One region of the Halomonas sp. OfavH-34-E genome, then DNA from elsewhere that is predicted to be linked to it. Evidence: predicted binding sites of a transcription regulator. Region 1 holds the regulator's gene; each other region holds the start of a gene.
The links. The regulator FNR, encoded in region 1, switches genes on or off when oxygen is low (the NO sensors DNR and NnrR bind a similar motif). The targets are predictions, from matches to a motif close to TTGATNTANATCAA.
Positions count from the first base shown of each region.

Region 1 (6,918 bases):
TCACCACGGCGCTGATGCATCTGCGCCTGGAGAGCGGGGCACTCACGGCGCCATCGCGCTGACCCGGTGCCGTCATCCGCGCTGACCCGGTGCCGCCCGCACCGGCAACCATTCACCTGCAAGGAGATCCTGTCATGAGTCTGCACGCCATGTTGACCCTTCTCGAGCCCACGCTGCTGGCGCTGGGCCTGGTCTCGGTGCTGGTGGCCTACCTCCAGTACTATCGCCGTACCCGGGACCTGTGGGGCATGGTCAAGTTCTGGGAGAAGCGCCTGACCCTGACCGTGCGCGAGTTTGGCTGGCAACGTGCCGGCATCCTGCTGCTGTTGCTGGGCGTGGTGGTGCGCTATCTGCTGGCGCTGAACGTCGTCTAGGGCCTGTCTGAAAAGTGCCTGCGCTCGGTAATACGGCGTTAAAAATCGTCTGGTGCGCCAGCCCGGTCAAAATGCTCATTTACACCCCGTAAACTGCGCTTTCTCACCGATTTTTGCCTTGTCTAACCTTCGCTCGTCGACTTTTCGGACAGCGCCTAGGGCCTGGCTGACAGGCACTTGCGTTCTTCGACTTGCCAGGCCAGACCAGGCCAGGCCAGGCCACGACGCGCAAGAGCGCCACTACGGCGGTGTCGTCCTTGGCGGTTTCCGATGTGCCGCCGACGAAAAGCCCCTGCCGTATTGTCCTCGTCGGGGTAAGCGGTCGCTGACCTCTTCGCCACTAAAGCGTCCGGATGGTAGACTGGCGCCTCTTTCATTTTCAGCCGTGATGTCCCGCTCCCATGTCGCCACAGTCCGCCTCCGCCACCCTGTTCGATCCCCGTACCCCCGAGGATGACCATCTCTCGATCGATGCCGGCGTCAGCCCGGCCGACCCTGCTGCGGGTGGCGATCAGACGGAAGCCCAAGTTCAGGCCAAGGCACGGCGTGAATTCAACAAGCTGCAGAAGCGCCTGCGCCGCCAGGCCGGCAACGCCATCATCGACTACGGCATGATCCAGGAAGGCGACAAGATCATGGTGTGTCTGTCTGGTGGCAAGGACAGCTACACCATGCTCGAGATCCTGCGCAGCCTTCAGCGCAACGCGCCGGTCAACTTCTCGCTGGTGGCGGTGAATCTGGATCAGAAGCAGCCGGGCTTTCCGGAGCATGTGCTGCCGAACTATCTGGACAGCATCGGCGTGGACTACCACATCCTCGAGCGCGACACCTATTCGGTGGTGAAGGAGAAGACGCCGGAGGGCAAGACCACCTGCGCGCTCTGCTCACGCCTGCGGCGCGGCTCGCTCTATGGTTTCGCCGAGGAGATCGGGGCGACCAAGATCGCTCTGGGCCACCACCGCGAGGACATTCTCGAGACGCTGTTTCTGAACATGTTCTTCGGTGGCAGCCTCAAGGCGATGCCGCCCAAGCTGCTCTCCGACGACGGCAAGAACATCGTCATCCGTCCGCTGGCGTACTGCCGCGAGGCCGATATCCAGGCCTACAGCGAGGCGATGGAGTTCCCGATCATCCCGTGCAACCTGTGTGGTTCCCAGCCCAACCTGCAGCGCCAGGTGGTCAAGGAGATGCTGGCCGAGTGGGAGGTCAAGCATCCCGGGCGCCTCGAGAGCATGTTCAAGGCGGTGACCAATGTGGCGCCGTCGCAGCTGGCGGATCGGCAACTGTTCGACTTCGAGGGGCTGGAGGCCGTACAGGCCGAACGCCAGGCCCGGCGCATCGACGTGGTGGATGCCGGCTGATCTCGCCAGCAGCGAATGTGCATGATGCCATGACAGCGAAAGAGGCCGCATCTCCGGATGCGGCCTCTTTCTTGTCACACGCCATCTATTACGCTTTGCTTTCCAGATCCTGGATACCGGGCCCTGCCGGCCAAGCCCGGCACACTGCTGCCAGGCCCGCTCAGGTAACTTCGGTGTCGGCCAGGGTCGACAGCGCGGTCAGGTCGAGGATATTGACCTCACGTCCCGATACCGCCACCAGATCCTGCTGCTGGAAACGCCCGAGGATACGGCTGACCGTTTCCACCGCCAGCCCCAGGTGATTGCCGATGTCGGCGCGGGACATGGACAGGCGGAAGCTGAACGGTGAATAGCCGCGGCGGCGGAAGCGGTCCGACAGGCCGAGGAAGAAGCAGGCCAGGCGCTGATCGGCGGTCTTGCGTGACAGCAGCTGCATCATCCGGCGGTCTTCTCGCAGCTCCTTGCTCAGGGTGCGAAACAGCTGGGCACGCAGCTCCGGTAGGGTCTGGGTCAGCGCATCGAGGCGGTCGAAGGGAATCTCGCACACCGTGGTGGTCTCCAGCGCCACCACGCTGCCGGGATAGCGGCCGTCGTCGATGCCATCCAGGCCAACCAGTTCACTGGGCAGGAAGAAGTTGGTCAACTGAGCTTCGCCGCTGCCTTCGGTGGTGATCTGCTTGAGACTCCCCGATCGGACCGCGAAGACGCTGGTGAAGCGATCTCCCTGCTCGACCAATCGTGTGCCTTTCTTGATCGGCGGGTGACGACGGATGATGGAATCGAAGCGCTCGAGGTCGGCGGTCTCCAGCGACAGCGGAAGGCACAAGGAACTCAGGCTGCAGGACTCACAGCGAGTCTCATGCAGCATGGGACGCCGCCGATCTTGGGCCGTAGGACTCATTCGCAGCTCCTGTGGATCTGGGATCGATATTGACTGGGCCATGGGGAGAACAGACGTCGCCCGTACAGCACGTTGATGGCACTATTCTACACCCTCAGATCAGCTAAAAGTGGCGTCTACCTCTTTAGGATTAATAACTTAGAGGTAGGATGCGTCATTGATGCAGCCCAGTCCAAAGTTGCCAGACGGCAAAGGCGATGATCATGCCAGCGGCGACAAGGCGTGTTGCCCGATGCGCCAGCAGGGCCTGCATTTGTCTGGCGGCGAGGCCCGTCACCACCAGCGCCGGAAGCGTGCCAAGACCGAAGCTCGCCATCAGCAGTGCGCCCTCGAGGGGCTCGGCCCGTGCCAGGCTCCAGGCCAGCATCGAGTACACCAGGCCACAGGGCAGCCAGCCCCAGATGGCGCCCAGCGCCACCGCCTGGGGCAGACGCACCACCGGCAACAGGCGTCTGCCTGCGGGTTCCAGGTACCTCCAGAGGTGACGTCCCAGTGCCTCGACGTGACGCAGGCCTTTCCATAGATCGGCAATGTAAAGCGCCATCAGGATCAACATCAGGCTGGCGACGATCTGCATCAGGCCACGCAGGGTCGGCGAAAGGCCGATCACCGAACCCAGGGTGGCAACCAGAGCGCCCGCCACACAGTAGCTAGTGATACGACCTACATTGTAGCCGAGCACAAGTGTGCTCACCCGCCAAGGTTGACGCATGCTGGGGGGGATGGCAAAGGTCAGGGCGCTCATGATACCGCCGCACATGCCAATACAGTGTGCACCGCCGAGCAGGCCAAACACGAAGGCCGCCATCATGGGGGGCAGTTCCAGGCCGGTAGGGTTCACTCAGGCCCTCTGGACGATGGATCACGCTCGGATGTCTGCGCAGGCGTTTCGGAAGAGGAAGCGCCGTCATCGGCACCGCGAGTGTCGTCCTCATCCTCGAACAGGATGCGATAGGCGGGGCCTTCGAGGTCCTCGAACTGGTCGTTGCGCACCGCCCAGAAGAAGGCCCAGACCGCCAGGCCCAGCAGGATCAACGACAAGGGTATCAACAGGTAAAGGATGCTCATGGGCCGGGGCTTGCGGTGACGGGTGAAGGCGTCGCGGTCCGCCTGGTGCGTCCACGTCGCAGACGCAGGGCATTGCCGATGACCAGCAACGAGCTGAGTGACATGCCGATGGCGGCAAGCCATGGGGGCACGAAGCCCAGCGCCGCTGCGGGCAGCGCCACGACATTGTAGAGCACCGACCAGGACAGATTCTGGCGAATGATGCGACGGGTCTGACCGGCCACCTCGATGGCTTCGACGATACCCGTGAGCGGTTCGCCCAGCAATACCAGATCGGCGCGGGTGCGGGTGAGGTCGCTGGCCCCGGCCATGGCGATGGCAAGGTCGGCGCCGGCCAGTACCGGCACGTCATTGATGCCATCACCGACCATGGCCACCTTTTCACCCTGTGCCTGTCGCGCCTTCAAGTGCCCGAGCTTGTCCTCGGGGGTGGCCTCGCCACGCCACTGATCGACGCCCAGCGTGCGGGCCAGCTGGCCGACGTTGACTGCGCGGTCGCCCGACAGGATCTCGATGGCAAGCCCCCGATGGGCGAGGGCGGCGAGGGTCTCGGCGGCGTCGTCACGGGGCTGATCGTCGAGCTTGAACCAGGCCTGGGGCTTGCCTTCGCTGGCCAGCAGCAACCAAAGCCCTGCGCCAGGGAGCTCAGGAACGGGTCGGCCCAGGCAGGCAAAATGCGGCTGGCCCAGTCGCCAGCGCCGGCCGTCGATCACGCCTTCCACGCCCTGACCCGGGTGATTGCGCAGTTCGCTGGCCTGGCAGCTGGCGTCGCGCCAGGCAGCGAAGGCGCGGGCGATGGGGTGCTCCGAGCCGGTCTCCAGTGCCGCCGCCAGTGCCAGATGCCGGCGCTTGGCGGCAGCGTCCATCTCGCCATTGTTGGCGCTTCCTTCGTCGTCGCTCAGCGGCCGGTGTTCGGCGAGTTGCATACGCCCCCGGGTCAGGGTGCCGGTCTTGTCGAAGACGACGCGATCGAGGCCGGCCAGGGTCTCCAGCGCATCGGCTCGGGTCACCAGTACCCCGGCACGTCTCAGCCGGCCGTGGGCCACGGTCAGGGCGGTGGGGGTCGCCAGCGCCAGGGCGCAGGGGCAGGTCACCACCAGTACCGACAGGGTGATCCACAGGCTGCGGCTAGGGTCGATCAGGCTCCAGACCAGCGCCACCAGGGCGGTGATGACCAGCAGGTTCAACACGAAGCGATGGGCCACCTGCTCGGCCAGGCGGGCGATACGTGGACGATGGGCGAAGGCACGGTCGGTGAGATCGAGAATGCCGGCGGCGCGGGTATCGTCGCCGACGCGGGTGACCATCACTTCGATCGGGCTGTCCATGCACAGGGTACCTGCGTGCACGGTATCTCCCTGGCGACGCAGGCAGGGCAGCGATTCGCCGGTCAGCAGCGACTCGTCGATCTGGGCCAGGCCCGAGGTAAGGGTGCCATCTGCAGGAATCTGGGCGCCGGGGCTGACCCGAACCCGGTCACCAGGCGCCAGCTGACTGGCAGGGATGACGCGTTCATCGCCCTGCTCGTCGAGGCGCACCGCGGCACTCGGCAGCGCGCTGGCCAGGGCATTGCCGCTGCGGCCGTAGTGGGTACGGGCGCGAGACTCCAGGTAGCGTCCGAACAGCAGGAAGAAGGTGAACATGCTGACCGAGTCGAAGTAGCGGTCCCCGGAGTCGCTCACGACCGACCAGGTGCTGGCGACGAAGGCACCACCGATGGCCAGCGCCACCGGCACATCCATGCCCAGCACGCGGGTTCGCAGATCGCGCAGGGCGCCGACGAAGAAGGGTTGGGCCGAGTACAGTACCACCGGAGTGGTCAGCGCCAGCGATAGCCAGGCAAACAGACGCTCGAACTCGGTGCTGAGATCACCGCCGTCGACGTAGTGCGGGATGGAAAACATCAGCACCTGCATCATGCCGACGGCCGCCACGATCAGGCGCCTTATCATCTGGCGCGACTGTTGCTTGAGCCGCTGCTGAGCCTGGTCCGGCTCGTAGGGCTGGGAGGGATAGCCGATGGCAGCCATCTCGGCCAGCAGGCGCGACAGCGACAGGCGTTCGGGATCCCAGCGCACCTGAAGGCGATGCTGGGAAAGATTGACAGCGCAGCTCTCCAGGCCGTCGAGGGCATTCAGGCGGTGTTCGATCAGCCAGGCGCAGGCGGCGCAGGTGATGCCATCCACCGCCAGGGTCGCTACCTTGGTGTCGCCATCCTGACGCACGAAACGATCCTGCAGGCCCGGATCGTCGAATACCTGATAGCGGGCCTCGTCGGCGGGTGTCGGCGATGGGCGCTCCGGCAGGGCGGTGCGAAAGCGATAGTAGCTGTCCAGGCCGCCGCCGACGATGGCCTGGGCCACCGCCTCGCAGCCCGGGCAGCACAGCGGATGGCGCTGGCCATCCAGGGTGATCGACCAGGGTGCTGTGGCCTCCACCGGGGCGCCACAGTGGTAGCACGAGGCCGCCATCAGAGTCCCGGTGTCAGGCGCACGGAGGTCTCCCGCGGGAACTCTGCCTCGCCGGTCAGGCGCCATTCAGGCTGTCCTGACGCGCCTTCTGCGTGGGGCTGCAGCTGAAGGTACCAGCGATAGCGCAGATTGCGGTCGAGGGTGCCGACATAGTGGCCTGCACGGGTGTGGGTCAGCACCAGTGCCCGGTCGCGGGCGCCATCGGTGGGGAACTTCAGCGCCAGATCCAGCCGCTCTGGGCGTTCGTCGCCATCGAGTGTTACCACCACGTCGCCGGTGGTGGCGTCGATGCGCAGCTCGGCCGCCAGCCCCAGCGCCTCGGCACGTTGCTGCTTTTCGAGCTGGACGTTGATGGCCAGACCTTCCTTGTAGTAATCGTCCGGCACCGAACCGTCGAAGTAGCGGATCGAGAAGGCCAGGTAGACCATGCTGAAGGTGACCGACGACAGCAGCAGGGCGATCAGGAACCAGGGCCAGAACTGCTTGTACCAGGGCGGCACCTGGGGATCGGACAGGGACATCAGGGGGTAACTCCTATAAAGCGGCTTTCACGTTCGATGGCCACGGACGGATCGTCCTCGGCGAGGACGCGAACGCTGATATCGGCACTGCGTTGTTCCATCTGATCAGGATTCACGCTCAAGGTCATCACCAGTTGGCGGGACTGGTTGGCGGGAACCTCGATGGCGGTGGTGTCGCTCTCGAGACCCTCGATGCCGGCTACCTCGATCACGTAGCGATGA
Region 1 is NZ_JAMXRY010000045.1:25,464-32,381, reverse strand. It holds gene NH448_RS17625 (3'-5' exonuclease) at 1-62, shown strand, start outside; gene NH448_RS17620 (hypothetical protein) at 135-374, shown strand; gene ttcA (tRNA 2-thiocytidine(32) synthetase TtcA) at 776-1,735, shown strand; gene fnr (fumarate/nitrate reduction transcriptional regulator Fnr) at 1,896-2,636, opposite strand; gene NH448_RS17605 (sulfite exporter TauE/SafE family protein) at 2,791-3,477, opposite strand; gene ccoS (cbb3-type cytochrome oxidase assembly protein CcoS) at 3,474-3,704, opposite strand; gene NH448_RS17595 (heavy metal translocating P-type ATPase) at 3,701-6,175, opposite strand; gene NH448_RS17590 (FixH family protein) at 6,175-6,696, opposite strand; gene ccoG (cytochrome c oxidase accessory protein CcoG) at 6,696-6,918, opposite strand, start outside.

Region 2 (6,918 bases), on a different contig from region 1:
TGGCCGTCAACCTGGGCTCCAACTACGAGCAGTTGCTGCGCGAGCTGCCCTACGCCGACGAGATCGATATCCGCACCTATGAGAGCAACATCGAGCAGGACACCGCGCTGGGTCGTGTCGATGCCTTCGTCATGGATCGCGTCAGCGCCACCCAGGTGATCAAGGAAAAGCCACTGCCGTTGGCGCTGGCCGGCAAGCCGTTCTCCGAGATTCGCAATGCGCTGCCGTTCCGTCAGGACGACCAGGAACTGCGCGACGAGGTCGACCAGGCGCTTGACACCCTGCGTGAAGATGGCACCTTGAGCGAGATCTCCGAGCGCTGGTTCGATGCCGATATCACCACGCCCTGAGCGGTGATCGACTCTCCATGAGCATTCTCGACCTCGACTACATGCTCGGGCTGGTGCCCATCCTGCTCAGCTACCTTCCCCTGACCCTGGGGATGGCGCTGGCCGGGATGGCGCTGGCTCTGGTGCTGGCCTGTGGCCTGGCGGTGATCCGGGTACTCAAGATCCCGGTTCTCAACGGCCTGACGCTGTGGTTCATCTCGTTCTTTCGCGGTACGCCGCTGCTGGTGCAGCTGTTCCTGTTCTACTACGGGCTGCCCCAGGTGCTGTCGTTTCTGACCACCATCGATGGCATCACCGCCACCATCATGGGGCTGACGCTGCACTTCTCGGCCTATATGGCGGAGTCGATCCGCGCCGCCATCGTCGGTGTGGATCGCAGTCAGACCGAGGCGGCCCTGTCCATCGGCATGACCAACGGCCAGTTGATGCGCCGGATCGTGCTGCCCCAGGCCACTCGCATCGCGGTGCCGACGTTGATGAACTACTTCATCGACATGATCAAGGCCACCTCGCTGGCGTTCACCCTGGGCGTCACCGAGCTGATGGGGGCGACCCAGAAAGAGGCCGCCGGCAGCTTCCTGTACTTCGAGGCCTTCATCACCGTGGCGCTGATCTACTGGGCCATCGTCGAGGCGCTGGCCTGGCTGCAGCGGCGCCTGGAATCCCGACTCAACGAGGCCTATCGTCGATGATCAAGCTAGAGCGACTGACCAAGCGCTTCGGTGATACCACCGTGCTCGACGGTATCGACCTGGAGATCCAGCAGGGCGAGATCATCGTGGTGATCGGCCCCTCCGGGACCGGCAAGTCGACGTTGCTGCGCTGTCTCAACTTTCTCGAGCAGCCCGATGGAGGCCGATTGACCTTGGGTCCGCTGAATCTGGACCTGACCCAGGCCAGCAAGTCCGAGATCCTGGCTGCCCGTCGACACACGGCCTTCGTGTTCCAGAACTACGCGCTGTTTGCCAACAAGACGGCGCTTGAGAACATCGCCGAGGGCCTGATCGTGGTCAACCGCTGGCCCAGGGCCAAGGCCCACCAGCGGGCACGGGAGATCCTCGAGCGCATCGGCATGTCGGACAAGGCGGACGCCTATCCGGCGTCGCTGTCCGGGGGCCAGCAGCAGCGGGTGGGGATCGGCCGCGCCATGGCCGCCCAGGCCGAGGTGATCCTGTTCGACGAACCCACCTCATCGCTGGATCCCGAGTGGGTCGACGAGGTGCTGGCACTGATGAAGCAGTTGGCGCGTGAACGCCAGACCATGCTGGTGGTCACCCACGAGATGGCCTTTGCCCGTGACGTGGCCGACCGGGTGGTGTTCATGGAGGGCGGGCGCATCGTCGAGCAGGGGCCTCCCTCGGAGCTGTTCCATGCACCGCAGGACCCGCGTACCCGAGACTTCCTGCGCAAGGTACTGCCCGCCGCCGAGCCCCTGTAGGCCGAATCGCTCATCCATCCGGCGAGATCCTCGTTCGAGAAAGTCTGCACGTCGAGTCGTGCCCTACGAGGTGCCGCATTTCCAGCGGTTTCTTGGGGGGCGCGTGTTGCTGCCGGGCTGGCCCTCGCTGGTCCGGCACGCGACAATGGCGTGCACCAAGCCCATTTTCAAAGCGGAGGCATCATGCCCACCGAACCTTCCGTCCACGACGCCCTGGGCGCGGCTCTGCGTGAGCTCGAGGCGACCATGAAGGCCGCCAACATGTGGCGTATGGACAAGCCGGAGGCCGCCGCCTTCAACAGTCGGCAGCCGTTCTGCATCGATACCATGTCGCTGCCTCAGTGGCTGCGCTTCGTGTTTATCGCCAGGCTCGATGCCCTGGTCGAGCAGCGTGCGCCCCTGCCCGCCAGTTGCGATGTGGCCCCGGCGGTGGACGCCTACCTGATCCAGGAAGGCGCGCGCGCCCAGGACCGGATGCTGTTGCAGAAGGTGATCGAGGATATCGACCGGCTGATCACCGAGAACTGAATCGCCGGTAACGGAAGAAGTCCCCAGCGAGGAGAAGGCGATGCCCTGGTACTTTGCCTATGGCAGCAACATGAACATTGAGCGTGTCGCCGCGCGCATCGGTGAGACCCGGCGTGTGCTGGCCGGCAGCCTGGAAGGCTACGCGCTGCGCTTCAACAAGGCCTCCCGGGTGCCGGGCATCGCCCACGCCAATGTGGTGCCGGCGCCGGGCGATCGGGTCGAGGGCGCGCTGTTCGAACTCCTCGAACCCGAGCAGATCCGGCAGATGGATCCCTTCGAAGGTTACCCGCACGAGTACGACCGTCATCGTCTGCCGGTGATTACCGAACAGGGGCCGATCGAGGCCTGGGTCTATATCGCCGGCGCCGAACGCCAGGGGGAGGGGCTGCGGCCCGCCCGCGAGTACCTCGAGCACCTGCTGGCCGGTCGAGACTTCCTCAGCGAGGGCTACCACCAGGCGCTGGCGGCGGTAGAGGCCGTCGAGCACCTCGACGATGCCACTCTTGGGCGACTGGGGCTGTCACGCCATCATCCCCGCTAAGGCTTGTACGATAAGTGCCTGCGCTCGGTAATACGGCGTTAAAAATCGCGTCAAAATGCTCATTTACACCTCGTAAACTGCGCTTTCTTACCGATTTTTGCCTTGTCTAACCATCGCTCGCCGGCTTTTCGTACTAAGCCTAGGCCTCTGCTTGCCCTGTTACCGCAGCCCCTCCCTCGAGAATTGCAGCGGCAACTGCCACGCGAGCGACCACAGAAGCCATCTTGTGACGGTGACAGCACAGCGCCCGCTCCTGCCAGGCAGGAGCGGGCGCTGCGTGTTAGCGGTCGAGCCCTGGATCAGAAGCGGTAGCTGATACCGGCCATGATCACGTAGGGGTCCACCTCGATCTCGCCGATGTCATCGCCGTTGAGGTCGACGTCGCTGTCGATATCCAGATACCACACCGCCATGTTGGCCGCCCAGTGGTCGTCGATGACCAGGTCGAGGCCCGCCTGGCCGGCCCAGCCCCAGGACTCTTCCAGATCGAGATCAGCACCTTCCAGCGCGATATCCTCGTCGGAGAAGTGGGTGTAGTTGACCCCCAGGCCGACGTAGGGCTGCACCCGCGCCTCGGTGCCACCGAAGGGGTAGTACTGCACGGTCAGAGTCGGCGGCAGGTGCTCGACGCTGGCGCCGATATCGGTGCCACCTACGTTCAGGTCGACGTCGTGTTCGAAGGGCTCGGCGGCCAGCAGTTCGACGCCGAACTTGTCGTGGAAGCGATAGCCCAGGGTGAAGGCGAAGCCGTTGTCGTCATGGACGTCGGTGTCCATGGTGCCCCCCATCAGAGAGCCGTTGTCGGAGTCAGGCTTGACCTTGGCCACACCGATGCGGGTATAGATGTCGCCCTTGCCGTAGGCGGCAAAGGCCTGGCTGCTGGCGAGGGCGCTGCCGGCGATGGCGGCGACCAGAGCAGTGGTGATCAGGGGATGGCGCATGGTGTTCTCCTTGCGTACTGGCAAAAGTGGGCGAGCCCGATTGCCAAGCAGTGTATGCCGCATCGAGAACGTGGTTATTGATCTACCTCAATACCTCCTTTGGTCGACAAAAATGAACCGGCAACGCACCAAAAAAGGCGCCTGGCAAAGCCAGACGCCTTCGATGCTGCGGTTGGAATGCGGCGCGATCGAGCTGACGGTTCAACCGCTTATTTCAAGAGCGCGCAGGCGCTGTTTTCAAGACAGCGCAAGCGCTTAGAAACGATAGGTGACGCCGGCACCGATGGTCATCGGATCGATCTCGGCCTCGCCAACATCGTGGCCGTCGACCTCGATATCGGAATCGACATCGGCGTAGCGGGCGTAGGTGCCGACCAGCAGGTTGTCTGTGACGCTGAGGTCGAGACCCACCTGGGCTGCGGCGCCGTAGGAGCTATCGAGGTCGGCGTTGAAGCTCTCGTCGGAGAAGTGGGTGTAGTTCATGCCCACGCCAACGTAGGGGTGGACGCGAGCGTTTTCCACGCCGCCCAGCGGGTAGTAGTTGAGCATCAGGTTGACCGGGGTACGGTCGACGCTGCCCACATTACCGCCGTTGACCGCGATATCGTGCTCCATGGCCTCGGAGCCGTTGAGCTCGACACCGAACTTGTCGTGGAACAGGTAGCCAGCGCCGTAGGCGAAGCCGTTCTCCTCGGAGACATCGAGATCTTGGTTGGCGATGTCGCCGTTGTCCGAGGTGGGATCGGCCTTCTCGAAGCCACCGCGCACGTAGATGTCACCTGCCTGATAGGCCAGGGCAGACTGGGCGGCGAAGGTGGTGGTAGCGAGCAGGGCTGCGGTGCCCATCAGTCGAGTCATGTTCATGCGGGACCTCCTTGATGATCCGATGGCATCCTTCCCGAGGGAAGTAACCTTGTACGCTTCGCAGTTTACGAACGGTGTTTCTAAATGTCTTGTAGAAATATTTAATTGGCCAGATAGCAGTAACTAGCCAGAATTTATGGAACTAAATCGACTTGGGCGGGTAGGTAATGTAAATGCTGTACAATTTTTTTGCACATTGTGGCGTAGACGTCGATGCGCGCTTGTGCACTGCATAAACGCTCGCCGTCCGGCGATAAATCGTCTTCACTGTGGGAGAAGACTCCGGAGGAGAGAGCGGGATGGTGGCCAGACGAAGGCGTGAGAGGTTGCTCGGCATGTCGACGCTGCCCTGGGGCGGGGCGGCACTGGTGCTCGCTCTGACCGCTCTGTTGGCGGTGTGGCTGCTGCTGGAACCCTGGCTGATTCGTGATCTCCCGACGCCGGCGAGGCTGGCCATGGTAGTTCTGGGCGTGTGGGCGCTGGGCGGGGGGTTGTCCATGCCGCTGCACTTCTCCGCGGTGCCCGGCTGGTGGCGTCTGGCGGGGGCCATGCCCTGGTATCCGCTGGCGCTGGTCAGCTTTATCGTGCTGCTGCTGTGTCGCTACGCCGGCCTGTTTTGAACGGGGCTGATGTGCACGGCTAAGGTGGGCAGGGCGGTTCGACCGTCAGTGAGCGTCGAGCGCCAGGTGCGTGCTGGATGTGTCCCGTAACGAAGAAGGCCGCCCGAGGGCGGCCTTCTTGCGTGGCAGACGATCACCGACGATCAGGCGTCTTCCAGGGTGTCGAACTGCTCGGTGATCTCCTTGCTCGGCTCGGCGGTCATCAAGCTCACCACCACGATGGCGATGTAGGCGAAGATCACGCCGGGCACGATCTCGTAAAGATCGAACAGGCCGCCGGACATCTCGGCCCAGGCCACCACGGTGATACCACCGACCACGATACCGGCCAGCGCGCCCCACTGGTTCATGCGACGCCAGTACAGCGACATGATCAGTGCAGGACCGAAGGCGGCGCCGAAACCGGCCCAGGCGTAGGACACCAGTCCCAGTACCGTGGAGTCCGGGTTCATCGCCAGCAGGTAGGCGATGACGGCGATGCCGATGACCGCAAAGCGGCCGACCCAGACCAGCTCGGACTGGCTGGCGTCGGGGCGGAACAGCGCCTTGTAGAAGTCATCGGTCAGGGCAGAGGACGACACCAGCAGCTGGGAGTCGGCGGTGGACATGACCGCAGCCAGGATGGCGGCGAGCAGCACACCGGCGACCAGCGGATGGAAGATGGCGTTGACCATGACCATGAAGATGGTCTCGCCGTCACCCAGGTCGCGGGTCATGTAGACCAGGCCCAGCAGACCGACCGCCATGGCGCAGACCAGGCACAGGCCCGACCAGGTCACGGCGATGCGACGGGCGGCGGGGATGTCGGCTTCGGAGCGGATGGCCGCGAAACGCGCCAGGATGTGCGGCTGGCCGAAGTAGCCAAGGCCCCAGGCCAGCGAACTGATGATGCCGATGGCGGTCAGGGTTTCACCGGTGGACGCATCGACGAACCAGCTCAGCATGTCGGGGTTCTCGGCCAGGATCTGCTGGCCACTGCCGCTGAAGCCACCCAGTTCGGTCAGGGCGATGACCGGCACGACCAGCAGCGCCGCTGCCATCATCAGACCCTGGATCAGGTCAGTCCAGGAGACCGCCAGGAAGCCGCCAAAGAAGGTATAGGAGATGATGGCCAGCGTACCGACGGTCACCGCGATGGTGTAGTCGAAGCCGAATACCGTCTCGAACAGCTTGCCGCCGGCAACCAGGCCGGAGCTGGTGTAGAACAGGAAGAACAAGAGGATGAAGACCGCCGAGATCACCCGCAACAGCGGTGCCTTCTCGCGAAAGCGCTTGGCGAAGAAGTCCGGCAGGGTCAGGGCGTCATTGGCCTTGAAGGTGTAGACGCGCATGCGCCGGGCGACAATCAGCCAGTTGAGCCAGGTGCCGATCAACAGGCCCACGGCGATCCAGGAGGCCGACAGACCGCTGACGTAGGCCGCACCGGGCAGACCCAGCAGCAGCCAGCCCGACATGTCCGAGGCGCCGGCAGATATCGCCGACGTCCAGGGGCCAAGCGAGCGGCCACCAAGGATATAGTCGGACAGATTGGTGGTGCGCTTGTAAGCAATGATACCGATGACCAGCATCAATATCAGATACAGCGCGAACGTGATGCCAATGGTGGCGTTGTTTTCGACCATGGGAGCGTTCCTTG
Region 2 is NZ_JAMXRY010000026.1:47,920-54,837, reverse strand. It holds gene NH448_RS12895 (amino acid ABC transporter substrate-binding protein) at 1-350, shown strand, start outside; gene NH448_RS12890 (amino acid ABC transporter permease) at 368-1,042, shown strand; gene NH448_RS12885 (amino acid ABC transporter ATP-binding protein) at 1,039-1,788, shown strand; gene NH448_RS12880 (YqcC family protein) at 1,972-2,316, shown strand; gene NH448_RS12875 (gamma-glutamylcyclotransferase family protein) at 2,357-2,857, shown strand; gene NH448_RS12870 (OmpW family outer membrane protein) at 3,157-3,798, opposite strand; gene NH448_RS12865 (OmpW family outer membrane protein) at 4,054-4,662, opposite strand; gene NH448_RS12860 (hypothetical protein) at 4,962-5,282, shown strand; gene putP (sodium/proline symporter PutP) at 5,426-6,904, opposite strand.
Region 2: a site for FNR is predicted at 3,876-3,889, ahead of NH448_RS12870 (OmpW family outer membrane protein). Genes of this name have one in related genera too.

Region 3 (6,918 bases), on a different contig from region 1:
CTGTTTCTGACGTTTGGCGAGCATTTGGCGGGTAAAAGGTAAAGGTGCGGACCAAGGACGTATTGTGGCGTCGGCGGGCTGGGTCTAGATTGTCAGTCAAACGTTTGAATTCGAGCCCGCTCATGTCCTCCTCGCACCGCACTCTGCAGCCACCCTCCGTGTCGCTCTGGCGGCAGGCGCTTCAGCGCTTTGTCGATGTCATTCCACATACCCAGGCGCTCGGCATGCGCGTCGTTGCGGTGGATGCCAGCGGCGTCACCTTATATCTGCCCGGGGGCGCCGAGTTATGCGGTGATCGCTCGAGAAGCCTGGTGCACAGCGGGGTGCTCAGCGTACTGCTGGACACCGCCTGCGGTGCCTCGGTCCTGCCGGCACTGCCAAGTCCTGAGGTCTGTCCCACCCTGGATCTGCATATCAGCCATCGTCGCCCTGCCTGTCAGGGGGCGTCATTGTGGGTACGTGCCGAAGTGGAGGCCATCACCGACTCGGTGGTGTTCACCGAGGCCCGAGCCTGGCAGCACGAAGGACAGGTGGTGGCCTGCGCCCGCGGGCACTTTGCCCGGCTGGGGCCGCGCAACACCCCAGCAGGTTTTGCCGAGGCCATGTTCGCCGGTCTTGTGGAAGACGAGGGCGATCCCCGTATCGAAGAGAAGGCCCCAGTTGGCGATGGCGCCAGTGGCGCGATAGCGGCGGCCCCACACGAGAGTGTCAGCGGCCTGCTGGAGCGTGGGCGTGCCAGCGGTGAGATCAACGCCTGGCTTGGCGAGGTGCCCTACGCCGACTTCATCGGGGTGAGGGAGGACAGCGATGAGCGCGGCAGGCGCTTTGTACTGGAGACGCGCCCCCACAACGTGGGCAATCCGATGCTGCCGGCGCTGCACGGCGGTGTGGTGTCGGCCTTTCTGGAGACTGCTGCAGCGCTGGATACCCTGGCGCAGACCCGTGAGCCGCGCCTGCCGAGGCTGGTCAACGTCACCGTGGACTACCTCAGTTCGGCCGGGGTGAAGCCAACCTACGCGCGTTGTCGTCTGGTGCGCGAAGGGCGGCGCATGGCCAATGTCGAGGCATGGGCATGGCAGGACGACGAAGACGCGCCGGTTGCCCGGGCTCGCTTGACCTACGTGCTGGGGGCGCCGGCGTAGGTGAGAGCCGCCCCGGGCAGCCGTTAGACAGGTGACCACGGCCAGGGACGTCGGCCCAGGTCTGGCCAGCCTTGACGTGAAGGTGCCAGCCTTGACTTGGTGGCGCCAGCCTTGAAAAGCGCAGCGCGGACCCCATATCGATTGTCATCTTGAATGACGTGCGGCGCGAGCCGTGCACTCTGGACCGCCAGCGACCCATCGCTGGCCCGGAAATCGCCATGTCGAAAGGGGTTCGATCTACCATGACCACCGCTACCCACGAAGAAACCCTGGGCTTTCAGACCGAGGTCAAGCAGCTTCTCAACCTGATGATCCACTCGCTGTACTCCAACCGCGAGATCTTTCTTCGGGAGCTGATCTCCAACGCCGCCGACGCCTGCGACAAGCTGCGTTATCAGGCGCTGGACAATGATGCGCTCTACGAGGGCGACAGCGAGCTGCGCGTCGAGATCGAGCACGACAGCGAGGCCGGCACCGTCACCCTTCGTGACAACGGTATCGGCATGAACCGCGAGGACGTGATCGCCAACCTGGGCACCATCGCCAAGAGTGGCACCGCCGAGTTTCTCAAGCAGCTTTCCGGCGAACAGCAGAAGGACGCCCGGCTGATCGGCCAGTTCGGGGTCGGCTTCTATTCTGGTTTTATTGTCGCCGACGAGATTACCGTGCGTACCCGCAAGGCCGGTGACGCCGCCGATGCCGGCGTCGAGTGGCGCTCGAAAGGCGAGGGCGAGTTCGTGGTCGCCGAGATCGAGCGCGAGAAGCACGGCACCGAGATCATCCTCCACCTCAAGGAGGACGCCAGGGAGTTCGCCGACGACTATCGCCTACAGAGTCTGGTGCGCAAGTACTCCGACCATATCGAAGTACCGGTGAAGATGCCGCGTACCGAAAAGGCCACCGACGACGATGGCAACGAGGTCGACGGTAGCGAGGTCACCACCTGGGAGACCGTCAACGAGGCGACCGCGCTGTGGGTGCGGCCCAAGAGCGAGGTCTCCGAGGACGAGTACAAGGCCTTCTACAAGCACGTGGCCCACGACTTCTCCGACCCTCTGACCTGGAGCCACAACAAGGTCGAGGGCAACCTGGAGTACACCAGCCTGCTGTACGTGCCTGGCCGCGCCCCCTTCGACCTGTACGAGCGTGACGGCGCCCGTGGGGTCAAGCTGTACGTCCAGCGCGTGTTCATCATGGACGACGCCGAGCAGTTCCTGCCGCTGTACCTGCGCTTCATCAAGGGGGTGCTGGACACCCGCGATCTGTCGCTGAACGTGTCCCGTGAGCTGCTGCAACAGGACCCGAAGGTAGAGAAGATCAAGTCCGCGCTGACCAAGCGTGCCCTGGACATGCTCAAGAAGCTGGCCAAGGACAAGGAAGCCTACCAGACGTTCTGGAACACCTTCGGTTCGGTGCTGAAGGAAGGCCCGGCGGAGGACTACGCCAACCGCGACAAGATCAGCGGCCTGCTGCGTTTCTCTTCCACCCACACCGACAGCGCCACCCAGGATCAGTCCCTGGCCGACTACGTGGAGCGGATGAAGGAAGGTCAGGACAAGATCTACTACATCGTCGCCGATGGCTTCAACGCCACCAAGAACAGCCCTCACCTGGAAATCTTCCGCAAGAAGGGCATCGAGGTGCTGCTGCTCCACGATCGCATCGATGAGTGGCTGATGAGCCATCTCACCGAGTTCGATGGCAAGAAGTTTGCCGATGTTGCCAAGGGCGATCTGGACCTGGGGGACGTCGAGGACGAAGACGAGAAGAAGGCCCAGGAGGAGACCGCCAAGTCCAAGGAGGATCTGGTCAAGCGGGTCAAGGAAGCGCTCGGCGAGGAGGTTCAGGAGGTCAAGATCACCCACCGCCTGACCGATTCACCGGCCTGCGTGGTGCTGCCCGAGCACGAGATGGGCTTCCAGATGCGCCGTATCATGGAGGCTGCGGGCCAGAGCCTGCCGGAGGTCAAGCCGATCCTCGAGCTCAATCCGGACCACGCCCTGGTCGCTCGCCTGGAAGGGGCCGACGGTGACGGCTTCGGCGATCTGGCGCGGATCCTGCTCGATCAGGCGATCATCGCCGAGGGCGGTCATCTCGACGATCCGGCCGCCTACGTCAAGCGTCTCAACGCCCTGCTGAGTGCCTGACAAGCTGGCTGCCTACGTCAAGAGCTCAAGCGCCCCAACCACGACGCCACCTTCGGGTGGCGTCGCTGCGTTCAGGCAACTGCAAGGCGTCGTTCTTGCCGCGCCGATGGCGGTTGTTCAGCGTTTCAGGCTGGCGAAGAGGTCGGGGCACTGGCGCTGAAGCTCCCTGTCGTCGAGCATGGCCTCGCGCTGGCGCTGGATGGCGTGACCTCGGCGCTTGAGCACCGCATCGATGTCATCGCCGCTGGCGCAGCTCACCTTGAGCAGGTTGATCAGTGCGTCCAGCCGCTGGGGAGAACTCGCCAGGGCCGCCTCGATATCGGCTCGGGCATTGTCGTACTGGCCCAATCGGTAGTAGGCGTAGCCACGATAGGAGAGGGCGTCGTTGTTGTTCGGATCGATCGCAAGCGCCCGGGTGTAGTCGGCCACCGCGCCCTCGAAGTCGCGCTCGATGCGCTTTTCACGTCCCGCGCTGACCTGCTGCTGGGCCGACTGCATGGGCGCCTGGCGGGCGATGATGGTCAGGTAGCGCGGGGCCACGTCGCTGCCGAGGGCCAGGGCGGCCTCGAAGTAGCTTCGAGCCTTGTCGAGCTCACCGGCGGAAAAGGCGTTGATGCCGGCGTTGTTGAGGGTCTTCAGGCGCACCTCACGCAAGCCGTCATGACCTTGACTCGCCCTGAGTGCCTGCTCGAACAGCGCTGAGGCGTCAGCGTGGCGGCCTTCCCGATAGAGAATCCAGCCCTGGGCGTTCAAGCCTTCCATCCGAGCCAGCGGATCAGGACTTTCGAGCAGAGGGCGTAGTTCGCGCAGGGCGGCCTGGTTGTCACCCTGCTGCAACAGCGCCTTGGCCCTGGACAGCGGGGCCTGCTGGGCAACCACCGGCCACGCCACCCCGACGCTCAGCAGCACGATCAGCAGGGCGTTTATCGTAGACGTGGGTTGGCGCCGTCGTTTTCCCTTCGCTGGCCCGGCCAGGTCTGTCGCCATCGCGCGCGACGCCAAGGCGCCCTGCCTGTTCTTCATTAGAAGCCTACCTGCGGAGAATCTCGCTCCGCTGCAGCGATGACGTCGGCCAGTTGGCTCTTCAAGGCGTCGCGCTCCTGCTCGATGGCGATCAGCCGGCCGTGCAGATCGTTGTTCAAGATGCGCAGCACATTGTCGTCCTGGACCTTCAGCACGACCGTGCCCCGGCCATCCAGCGGCATGTCCCGCTCCTGCAGACGGATGACCGGCAGCACGCCTTCGGGCGGGGCGATGGAAAGATTGACCTGGCTCGAGGGTTTCATCATCGCCATGGCCAGCCCACCGACGAAGAACAGCAGACTCAGCGCCATGAACAGCCTGGCGTTCTTGGAGATCTCCTGCAGATAGCGAATGCGCAACTCGGTGCCCTCTCGGGTCTCGCCAGAGCGCTCATTGAGCAACAGGGTGTGGGTCTTGTTGAGCAGGTGGTAGCCGAGGATCAGCAGCACCACGGCGAAGCCTGGCAGACCGTACTCCAGAAGCGTGGGAAAGCTGTTCATCACGGGCACCCAGCGGTGGGACAGGGCTCAGGCCTACGTATGCCCTTGTCAGCATAGCGCAGGCGGCCGTCCTCGCCGCGCGAAATTGGCCTGGTACAGGTTTCTTGGCCGCTTCGCTCGCGCTGTATCGCTGTCCTGTGGCGCCATGATGCGGGTCAAGTAGGGGCGACGGGACTACTGCTAAGGTCGAATTGTGCTCTCGAGGGCAGGTGTTTTTTCGCCGATCGAGAAGCGTGCAGCACACCCGCCGCCTCCGATGCGGCGACCGCTGCTGCCACCGAACAGGCGGGCCGGCTGCCATCTCCGAGGGATGGCCGTCGCTCAGCATGCAGGACTAGCGTTGTCATTTACTCTGTTGAGGTGCAAGTCGATGAAAGAGCAATTCGCGCAAGCGTGGGAAGGGTTTGCCGGGGGCGAGTGGAAGAAGGACGTCGACGTACGAGACTTCTTGCTGGCCAACGTGACCCCCTACGAGGGTGACGAGCGTTTCCTGGTCAGCGAGCCGGCGGCCAGCACTCGCGAGCTATGGGACACTGTGATGGAAGGCGTCAAGAAGGAAAACGCCACCCATGCACCGCTGGACTTCGACACCTCGCTGGTCTCGACCATCACCGCTCATGACGCCGGCTATATCGATCAGCGTCTCGAGACCATCGTTGGACTGCAGACCGACGCGCCGCTGAAGCGGGCGATCATGCCCAACGGCGGCATCAAGATGGTGGAGGGCTCATGCCAGGCCTACGGTCGTGAACTCGATCCTCAGGTCAAGAAGGTCTTCACCGAATTTCGCAAGACCCACAATCAGGGGGTGTTCGATGTCTACACCCCGGACATCCTCAAGTGTCGCAAGTCAGGGGTGCTGACTGGACTGCCGGACGCCTACGGTCGTGGACGCATCATCGGTGACTACCGCCGGGTCGCCCTTTACGGTGTCGATTTCCTGATGCGTGACAAGCAGGCGCAGTTTGCCTCGCTGCAGCAGCGCTTCGAACAGGGCGAGGACCTGGAGGCGGTGATCCAGCTGCGCGAGGAAGTCGCCGAGCAGCATCGTGCACTCGGCCAGCTCAAGGAAATGGCCGCCAAGTACTGCTTCGACGTCTCGGTCCCGGCTGCCACCGCCCAGGAGGCCATCCAGTGGACCTACTTTGGCTACCTGGCGGCAGTGAAGTCGCAAAACGGCGCCGCCATGTCACTGGGACGTACTTCCAGCTTCCTCGATATCTACCTGGAGCGTGACCTGCGCCAAGGCGTGATCGACGAAGCCCGCGCCCAGGAGCTGGTCGATCACTTCATCATGAAGCTTCGCATGGTGCGCTTCCTGCGCACCCCTGAGTACGACGAGCTGTTCTCCGGCGACCCGATCTGGGCCACCGAATGCCTGGGCGGGATGGCGCTTGACGGACGCACCCTGGTCACCCGTACCAGCTTCCGTTTCCTCAATAGCCTCTACACCATGGGTCCGAGCCCGGAGCCGAATCTCACGGTGCTGTGGTCTGAGCAATTGCCCGACGGCTTCAAGCGTTACTGCGCCAAGGTGTCCATCGATACCTCGTCGATCCAGTACGAGAACGATGATCTGATGCGCGTGGACTTCGCCTCCGACGACTACGCCATCGCCTGCTGCGTGTCTCCCATGGTGATCGGCAAGCAGATGCAGTTCTTCGGTGCCCGGGCCAACCTGGCCAAGACGCTGCTTTACACGATCAATGGCGGCGTCGACGAGAAGCTGAAGATCCAGGTCGGCCCCAGGAGTGAGCCGATCGCCTCCGAGGTGCTCGACTTCGACGAGGTGTGGGCACGCATGGATGGCCTGATGGACTGGCTGGCCCGCCAGTACGTGACCGCCCTCAATGCCATCCACTACATGCACGACAAGTACAGCTATGAGGCGGCGCTGATGGCGCTGCACGACCTCGACGTCAAGCGCACCATGGCTTGCGGCATCGCCGGGCTGTCGGTGGCGGCGGACTCGCTGTCGGCGATCAAGTACGCCAAGGTGCGCCCGGTGCGTGATCCTGACGGCGTGGCGGTGGACTTCGAGATCGAGGGTGACTACCCCTGCTTCGGCAACAACGATCCGCGCGTCGACGATATCGCCTGCGAGCT
Region 3 is NZ_JAMXRY010000027.1:31,972-38,889, forward strand. It holds gene NH448_RS13130 (hotdog domain-containing protein) at 123-1,142, shown strand; gene htpG (molecular chaperone HtpG) at 1,385-3,289, shown strand; gene NH448_RS13140 (tetratricopeptide repeat protein) at 3,407-4,312, opposite strand; gene NH448_RS13145 (hypothetical protein) at 4,312-4,812, opposite strand; gene pflB (formate C-acetyltransferase) at 5,183-6,918, shown strand, end outside.
Region 3: a site for FNR is predicted at 4,958-4,971, ahead of pflB (formate C-acetyltransferase). Genes of this name have one in related genera too.